2 linked regions of the Synechococcus elongatus PCC 11801 genome follow. The protein of the gene in region 2 binds, or shares a complex with, the protein of the main gene of each other region. Links are inferred from orthologs where the notes say so. Each region holds a gene or a part of one and is shown on either strand. Other genes may lie near its edges.

Evidence for each region. The genes of interacting proteins can lie anywhere in the genome.
Region 1: the proteins of mnmE (region 2) and mnmG are in contact, whole or in part, in a solved structure (PDB 9HIP), measured with the Escherichia coli proteins. The link is inferred for Synechococcus elongatus PCC 11801 from one-to-one orthologs.

What each region holds. Positions count from the first base shown.
Region 1 is NZ_CP030139.2:1,689,668-1,692,703, forward strand. The notes cover bases 27-2,990. They hold mnmG (tRNA uridine-5-carboxymethylaminomethyl(34) synthesis enzyme MnmG), read right to left. Parts: upstream 2,481-2,990; coding sequence 573-2,480; downstream 27-572. Other genes in these bases: DOP62_RS08275 (hypothetical protein), read right to left, coding at 27-549; DOP62_RS08285 (hypothetical protein), read right to left, coding at 2,527-2,990. In the rest of the region: more of DOP62_RS08275, read right to left, coding at 1-26; more of DOP62_RS08285, read right to left, coding at 2,991-3,036. UniProt on the Escherichia coli protein: NAD-binding protein involved in the addition of a carboxymethylaminomethyl (cmnm) group at the wobble position (U34) of certain tRNAs, forming tRNA-cmnm(5)s(2)U34.
Region 2 is NZ_CP030139.2:404,076-407,077, reverse strand. The notes cover bases 9-2,938. They hold mnmE (tRNA uridine-5-carboxymethylaminomethyl(34) synthesis GTPase MnmE), read right to left. Parts: upstream 2,203-2,938; coding sequence 814-2,202; downstream 9-813. Other genes in these bases: DOP62_RS01930 (protein adenylyltransferase SelO), read right to left, coding at 2,673-2,938; DOP62_RS01935 (DUF2062 domain-containing protein), read left to right, coding at 2,231-2,737; DOP62_RS01945 (M14 family metallopeptidase), read left to right, coding at 9-806. In the rest of the region: more of DOP62_RS01945, read left to right, coding at 1-8; more of DOP62_RS01930, read right to left, coding at 2,939-3,002. UniProt on the Escherichia coli protein: Exhibits a very high intrinsic GTPase hydrolysis rate. Involved in the addition of a carboxymethylaminomethyl (cmnm) group at the wobble position (U34) of certain tRNAs, forming tRNA-cmnm(5)s(2)U34.

The DNA of each region.
Region 1 (3,036 bases), 1.3 Mb from region 2 along the record:
AGTCGGCGCGACCGTTAAGGGGGCAGGCGGAGGCAAAGTCCCTGTCACACCACTGGGCGGGGGTGGGGGCAAGAGACCAGCCAAGGACGGTACAGAGGCAGCAGGATTGGCAGCTGTCGCCGTTTCCGAGGTGGGATCAGCGTCCAGTAAATCCAAGCTGCGACTGAGGTAAGTAGCAAACTCTTGATTTTCACCTGAGGCCACTTGAGCCGTTTGTTGTTGCCACTGCCGCAGATTCCAAAAACTCAAGCCGGCGGCTACTAAGAGGGCAAACGCAGCAAAGGCTAACCGCCAGCGATCGCGACTCGCGTCTTCTTCAGGCTGAGTCATCACCGTCGCAGGCGGGACAGGCGGCGGCGCATAGACCACCAATGTCGGGCTGGCTGTGCGTGAAGTCAGCCAGAGATTACGCTGCTCACTGTTCAAGCCCAGCCGTTCAAAAACCGCATCGATCGTCTGATCGACCGTCGCCTCCAAATCGGTTGGCAGCACCGGTACGGCAGTGACCGTTTTGGCCTCTGTTGGTTCTGTCGGCTGCCCAGCAGTCATGGCACTCTGCAATCAAGTCGGCCTTATCGTACCAAGGCAGTCTCAACTTGGCTGCGTTGACGCTCTTGAACCTCTAACCAAATCAGCAGCGCGTTGATATCGGCAGGATTGACGCCGCCAATCCGACTGGCCTGTCCCAAGGTCAGTGGCCGGAATCGCGCTAGTTTTTCCCGTGCCTCTAAACGCATCGAGGTAATAGCGTTGTAGTCCAGATCGACTGGCAGCGCCCGTTGGCTCTGGCGCACCACTTGATCCACTTGGGCTTGCTGGCGTTGTAGGTAACCGGCGTACTTGATCGCAATTTCAGCCCCTTCTTTTTCAGCGATCGCCAAACTTGGATCCCCGAGTCCGTGCGCTTCTAAATCGGCGTAGTGGAAGTTGGGGCGGCGTAACAGCTCTGCCAGCGTGGCTGAACCTTTGATAGGGGCTTGAGTTTGCTGCGCGATCGCCTGTCCCACGGGGTCATGCTCTTTAACCCGCTGTTGATTGAGGCGGGTTTTCTCCGCTGCAATCCGAGCTTGTTTTTGCTCAAACAGCGCCCAGCGGCGATCGTCGATCAGGCCAATTTCGCGACCCAGTGGCGTCATGCGCTGATCGGCATTGTCTGCCCGCAGCAGCAGCCGATATTCACTGCGGCTGGTCAGCACTCGATAGGGTTCGCGCAGATCCTTTGTGCAAAGGTCATCGATCAAGGTACCGATGTAGCTGCCTTCCCGTGGGAAGACGATCGCATCCTGATTGCGCACAAAGCGAGCAGCATTAATCCCCGCCACAATGCCTTGAGCAGCCGCTTCCTCATAGCCTGTGGTGCCGTTGAGTTGACCCGCGCTGAACAGTCCTTCGACCCGCCGCGTCATCAAGGTCGGCAGGCACTGAGTCGCCGGCAAGTAGTCATACTCAACCGCGTAGGCAGGGCGCAGCATCACGCAGTCTTCTAGCCCCGGCAGCGTTTGCAGCAACGCTAGCTGCAAATCCTCTGGCAGTCCGGTCGAGAAGCCTTGGATGTACAGCTCGGGAATATCGCGGCCTTCCGGCTCAATAAAGATTTGGTGGGATTCTTTATCGGCAAAACGAACAATTTTGTCTTCGATGCTGGGGCAATAGCGCGGCCCTTTGGCATCGATATAGCCACCATAAACCGGTGTCAGGTGCAGGTTGTCGCGGATTAATTTGTGAGTTTCAGCAGTCGTACGAGTCAAATAGCAGGGCAGTTGCTCACGCTCCACCCACGCTTCGGGATCGAAGCTGAACCAGCGAACTTCTGCATCCCCTGGTTGGGGTTCCAAGCGGCTGTAGTCCACCGATCGCTTATCGACGCGGGCAGGCGTTCCCGTTTTGAGGCGATCGGTTTCAAAGCCCAGTCGCTGCAGTGTTTCTGTCAGGCCAACCGCAGCAAATTCACCAGCCCGACCGGCAGGCATCGACTTGTTGCCAACCCAAATGCAGCCCCCGAGGAAAGTGCCCGTGGTCAGAATCACTGCCTTAGCACGGAATGTAGAGCCAAAGTAGGTTTCTACACCTTGGACTTCGTCATTTGACCCAATCAGCAGATCCGTGACCATGCCTTCGCGTAGGCGCAGGTTTGGTTGCTGCTCCAACACCTGCTTGATCACTGCCGCGTATTCGCGCTTGTCGGTTTGCGCCCGTAACGCCCAAACAGCCGGTCCCCGCGAGGCATTCAGCACCCGCTTTTGCAGATAGGTGCGATCGGCCATTTTGCCGATTTCGCCGCCTAAGGCATCGACTTCATGGGCGAGTTGCGATTTGGCTGGCCCACCCACCGCTGGGTTGCAGGGTTGCCAGCCAATGCGATCGAGGTTGAGGGTCAGCAATAGGGTTTGACAGCCCAGCCGTGCCGCTGCCAAGGCTGCCTCACAACCAGCATGGCCCGCGCCAATAACAATGACGTCGAATTCTTCAGAGTGGGGCACGCGATCGCAATAGAAGTCAGCTTTCTCATTCTAAGAAAGCAGTTCGCTAAACCTCTGCAGATGCAGACTCCAAGCCAACCTGATCGGAATAGGCGACCGCGATCGCGCAAAGCGTCACAGGAATCGTGACCAGCAGGCCCACACAGCAAGCGAGAAAACCAAGGACATTGATGGCACTGAGCAAAACTAGAAAGCCAAAGGCAGACCACCAACGCGGGGCAATGACTTGACGGCTCAGCTCCAACGCATTGAACACACTAATCTGGCGATCGAGGACGATCGGGGTCACGAACAAATAGCTCACGCCGATATAGGTCGCAGCCGCGATCGCCAGCAAAACACCCACGATCGCAATGCCCACCAATCCTTCTACTGGCGTTCCAGCTTGATTGAGCAAAAAGGCGACTGCCCCGAACACGAGCGCGATCACGAAGACGACGATAAAGATAATGAAGCCGATTAAAAAGCTGGTCAGGACCAAGGGCCAAAAGCGCCGAAAGCCCTTGAAGAAATCACTGAACTCCGGGGTTTGGTGCTGAAGCTGCAGGAGGGCAGC
Region 2 (3,002 bases):
ATGAAGTGATTGGAAAAGCGGGTGAGGAGCAAACGGGCTATCCAGCGATCGGGGTTTATCATCACTTTCGCTATGACCCCAAAGAGATTACAACGGGTGTCTTTGATGACTGGGCCTATGACCATCTCGGGCTATTTGCTTGGACCGTTGAAATTTGGAGCCCGCAGAAAGCAGCCGGCATCGAGAAATATGACTGGATTGATTGGTTCCGAGAGCATCCGGTTGAAGATGATTTGAAGTTCCTTGACTGGAACGATCGCGAGTTAGAGGGTAAGGGTTTTATTGATTGGTATCCCTTTGAGCATCCGCAGTTGGGGCCTGTGGAACTGGGCGGCTGGGATGACTTACATACCTGGCGGAATCCACCCCAAAAATTCCTGCAAGCAGAACTCGATCGCTTCCCGCAGTGGCTACTTTGGCAGCTACAAATTGCCCCGCAGCTCGAAGTCATTAGCGCAGAGGTTCAAGCCTTGGGCGATCGCCTCTATAAAGTCAAATTGGTCTTACAAAATAGTGGTTGGTTGCCGACCTACATCAGCCAAAAGGCCCTAGAGCGGCATTTGGTTGATCCACTGGTGGCGGAATTACAGTTGCCGGAGGGTAGTGAACTCTGTCAGGGCAAAGCGCGGCAAGAGTTGGGGCAGTTGGAAGGGCGAGCGCAGAAAGGAGTGATGCCTGAGGCTGATCCCACCAGCGATCGCGCCAAGGCGGAGTGGATTATTCGGGGCGATCGTGGTCAAGGGATCACGCTGGAAGCCCGTCATCCGCGTGCTGGTAAGCTGCAGCGATCGCTGACTTTGCCCTGACCTCCGCTTATTTGCCGATACAAAAGCGGCTGAAGATTAAATCCAACATCGATTCGGCGATCTCTTCGCCTGTGATTGAACCGAGTGCCGCGATCGCTTCTCGGAGATCAATCGTCCAAAAGTCGAGGGGAAGCTGCGCTTGCAGAGTTTCTTCAACACGTCGCAGGGCAGTTTGAGCAGCTGTCAGGGCGGCAACTTGCCGTTGATTCAAGGCCCAATCCCAATTGGCGCTGGTTAAGTCGCCGGTGCCGACTGCTGCCAGAATCGCTGCTTCCAAATCCTCAATGCCTTGTTGCTGAGCAGCTGCCGTCCAAACGATCGCTTTAAACTCCTGCTGTGGCAGGGCGATCGCGTTGCGTTCTGCTTCTGAAAGGCGATCGCGTTTGTTGATCACTAACAGGATGGGGCGATCGCCGACAGCCTCGAGAATGACTTGATCCGCTGCTGTCCAACCGACGCTGGCATCGATCGTCAGCAGTACTAGGTCAGCTGACTGAGCGGCTCGGCGCGATCGCTCGACCCCAATTTGCTCGACCTGATCGCTGGTTTCGCGGATACCAGCGGTATCAAGGACTTGCACCGGAATCCCACCGACAACCAGCTGCGATTCCACCAAATCACGGGTAGTACCCGGCAGATCCGTGACGATGGCGCGATCGCAGCGACTCCAAGCATTAAGCAAGCTGGATTTACCGACATTGGGCCGTCCTACGATCGCGACCTTTAGGCCAGTGCGCAGTAGCTCCCCGCGATCGGCAGTGGCCAGAATTGCTTGGAGTTCAGCCCCTGCTGCCGTTAATTGATCCGCGATCGCCTCCAAGTCCAAGGGTGGTAGATCGTCTTCGAAATCGATGCGGGCTTCGACTTCCGCCAAAATGTCCAAGCAGCGATCGCGGAGCTGGCGAATTGGGTGCCCCAACTTGCCCTGCAAGCTCCCCAGTGCAGCCTGTGCCGCTTGAGGCGACTGGGCAGCGATCAAATCAGCAATGCTCTCGGCCTGACTGAGATCCAAGCGGCCATTCAAAAAGGCTCGCAGGGTAAATTCCCCTGGCTCCGCTAGTCTTGCGCCAGCGCGAATACAGAGTTGCAGCGTCTGCTGAACTGGCATCAAACCGCCGTGGCAGTGCAACTCGACCACGTCTTCCCGCGTGTAGGAGCGGGGTGTCAGCATTGGCAATAACAGCGCTTCATCAATCAGCGCCCCCGACTCGGGATCGCGGATATAACCGTAGAGAATGCGGTGGCTTTCCCAGGGCTGTTGGCCCGCAATCTGGAAAATCTGGCGAGCGATGCTGGTCGCAGCTGCACCCGAAAGCCGCACAATGCCAACGCTTCCCTGTTGGGGAACAATGGCAGTGGCGATCGCGGCTATAGTATCGCCCGAAAAACCGACCATGCGAGCTGAATGAGGAGCAACGGTTCCGGTGTTATTATCCGCCCGCCAGCGTCGATACACTTGGCAGCAACGTTGGCAACGCCGCTGCCGCTATTGGTATTATCGAGCGTTGCGCCTTGAAGCTTGCCCAAAAGCTCTGGCGCGAGGCATTGGCCTTGGCGTGTTTGCAGGCTGTTTCCCGCTGTTTGGACTACAAATTTTGATCGGGGTCAGTCTCGCCACCTTGCTGCGGGGCAACAAAGTTCTGGCTGCCGCCGCCACCTGGATTAGCAATCCCTTCACCTATCTGCCGCTGTTCAGCTTCAATTTCCAGCTGGGACGATTGTTTCTGCCCACGGATAACCGCCTGCTGACTCTGGAAAAACTGAGCTCTTGGCAATCCCTACAGGAATTGGGCAGCGATTTCCTGCACGCCCTCATGCTGGGGAGTGTGCTGGTGGCAATCGCCCTAGGCTTTGCGGCCTACTGGATCAGCTTGAACTTGGCACGCCGGCATCATCATCGGCGACGGTTACGTCGTGCCGCCAGCGATTGAGCAGCGCTTCTAATGGCTCCCAGTTGTCATCGATTGCGATCGGGTCCCAAACGGATTCAACCACCGGCCGGATGGGTGCAATCTCTGGATTGGCTTGGGCGAGCTGCTGCTGAATGAGCGGCAGTTGCGACTCGGGTAGATGCGTTAGTACTTGGTGGTAGCGATCGCGCCAAGCTTGCCACTGGGCTTCTGGCAATGTCTCGCGATTAGTTGCGATCCAGTCGGGCACGATCGCACTGAGATCGCCGCGCCAACCGGGTTGGAA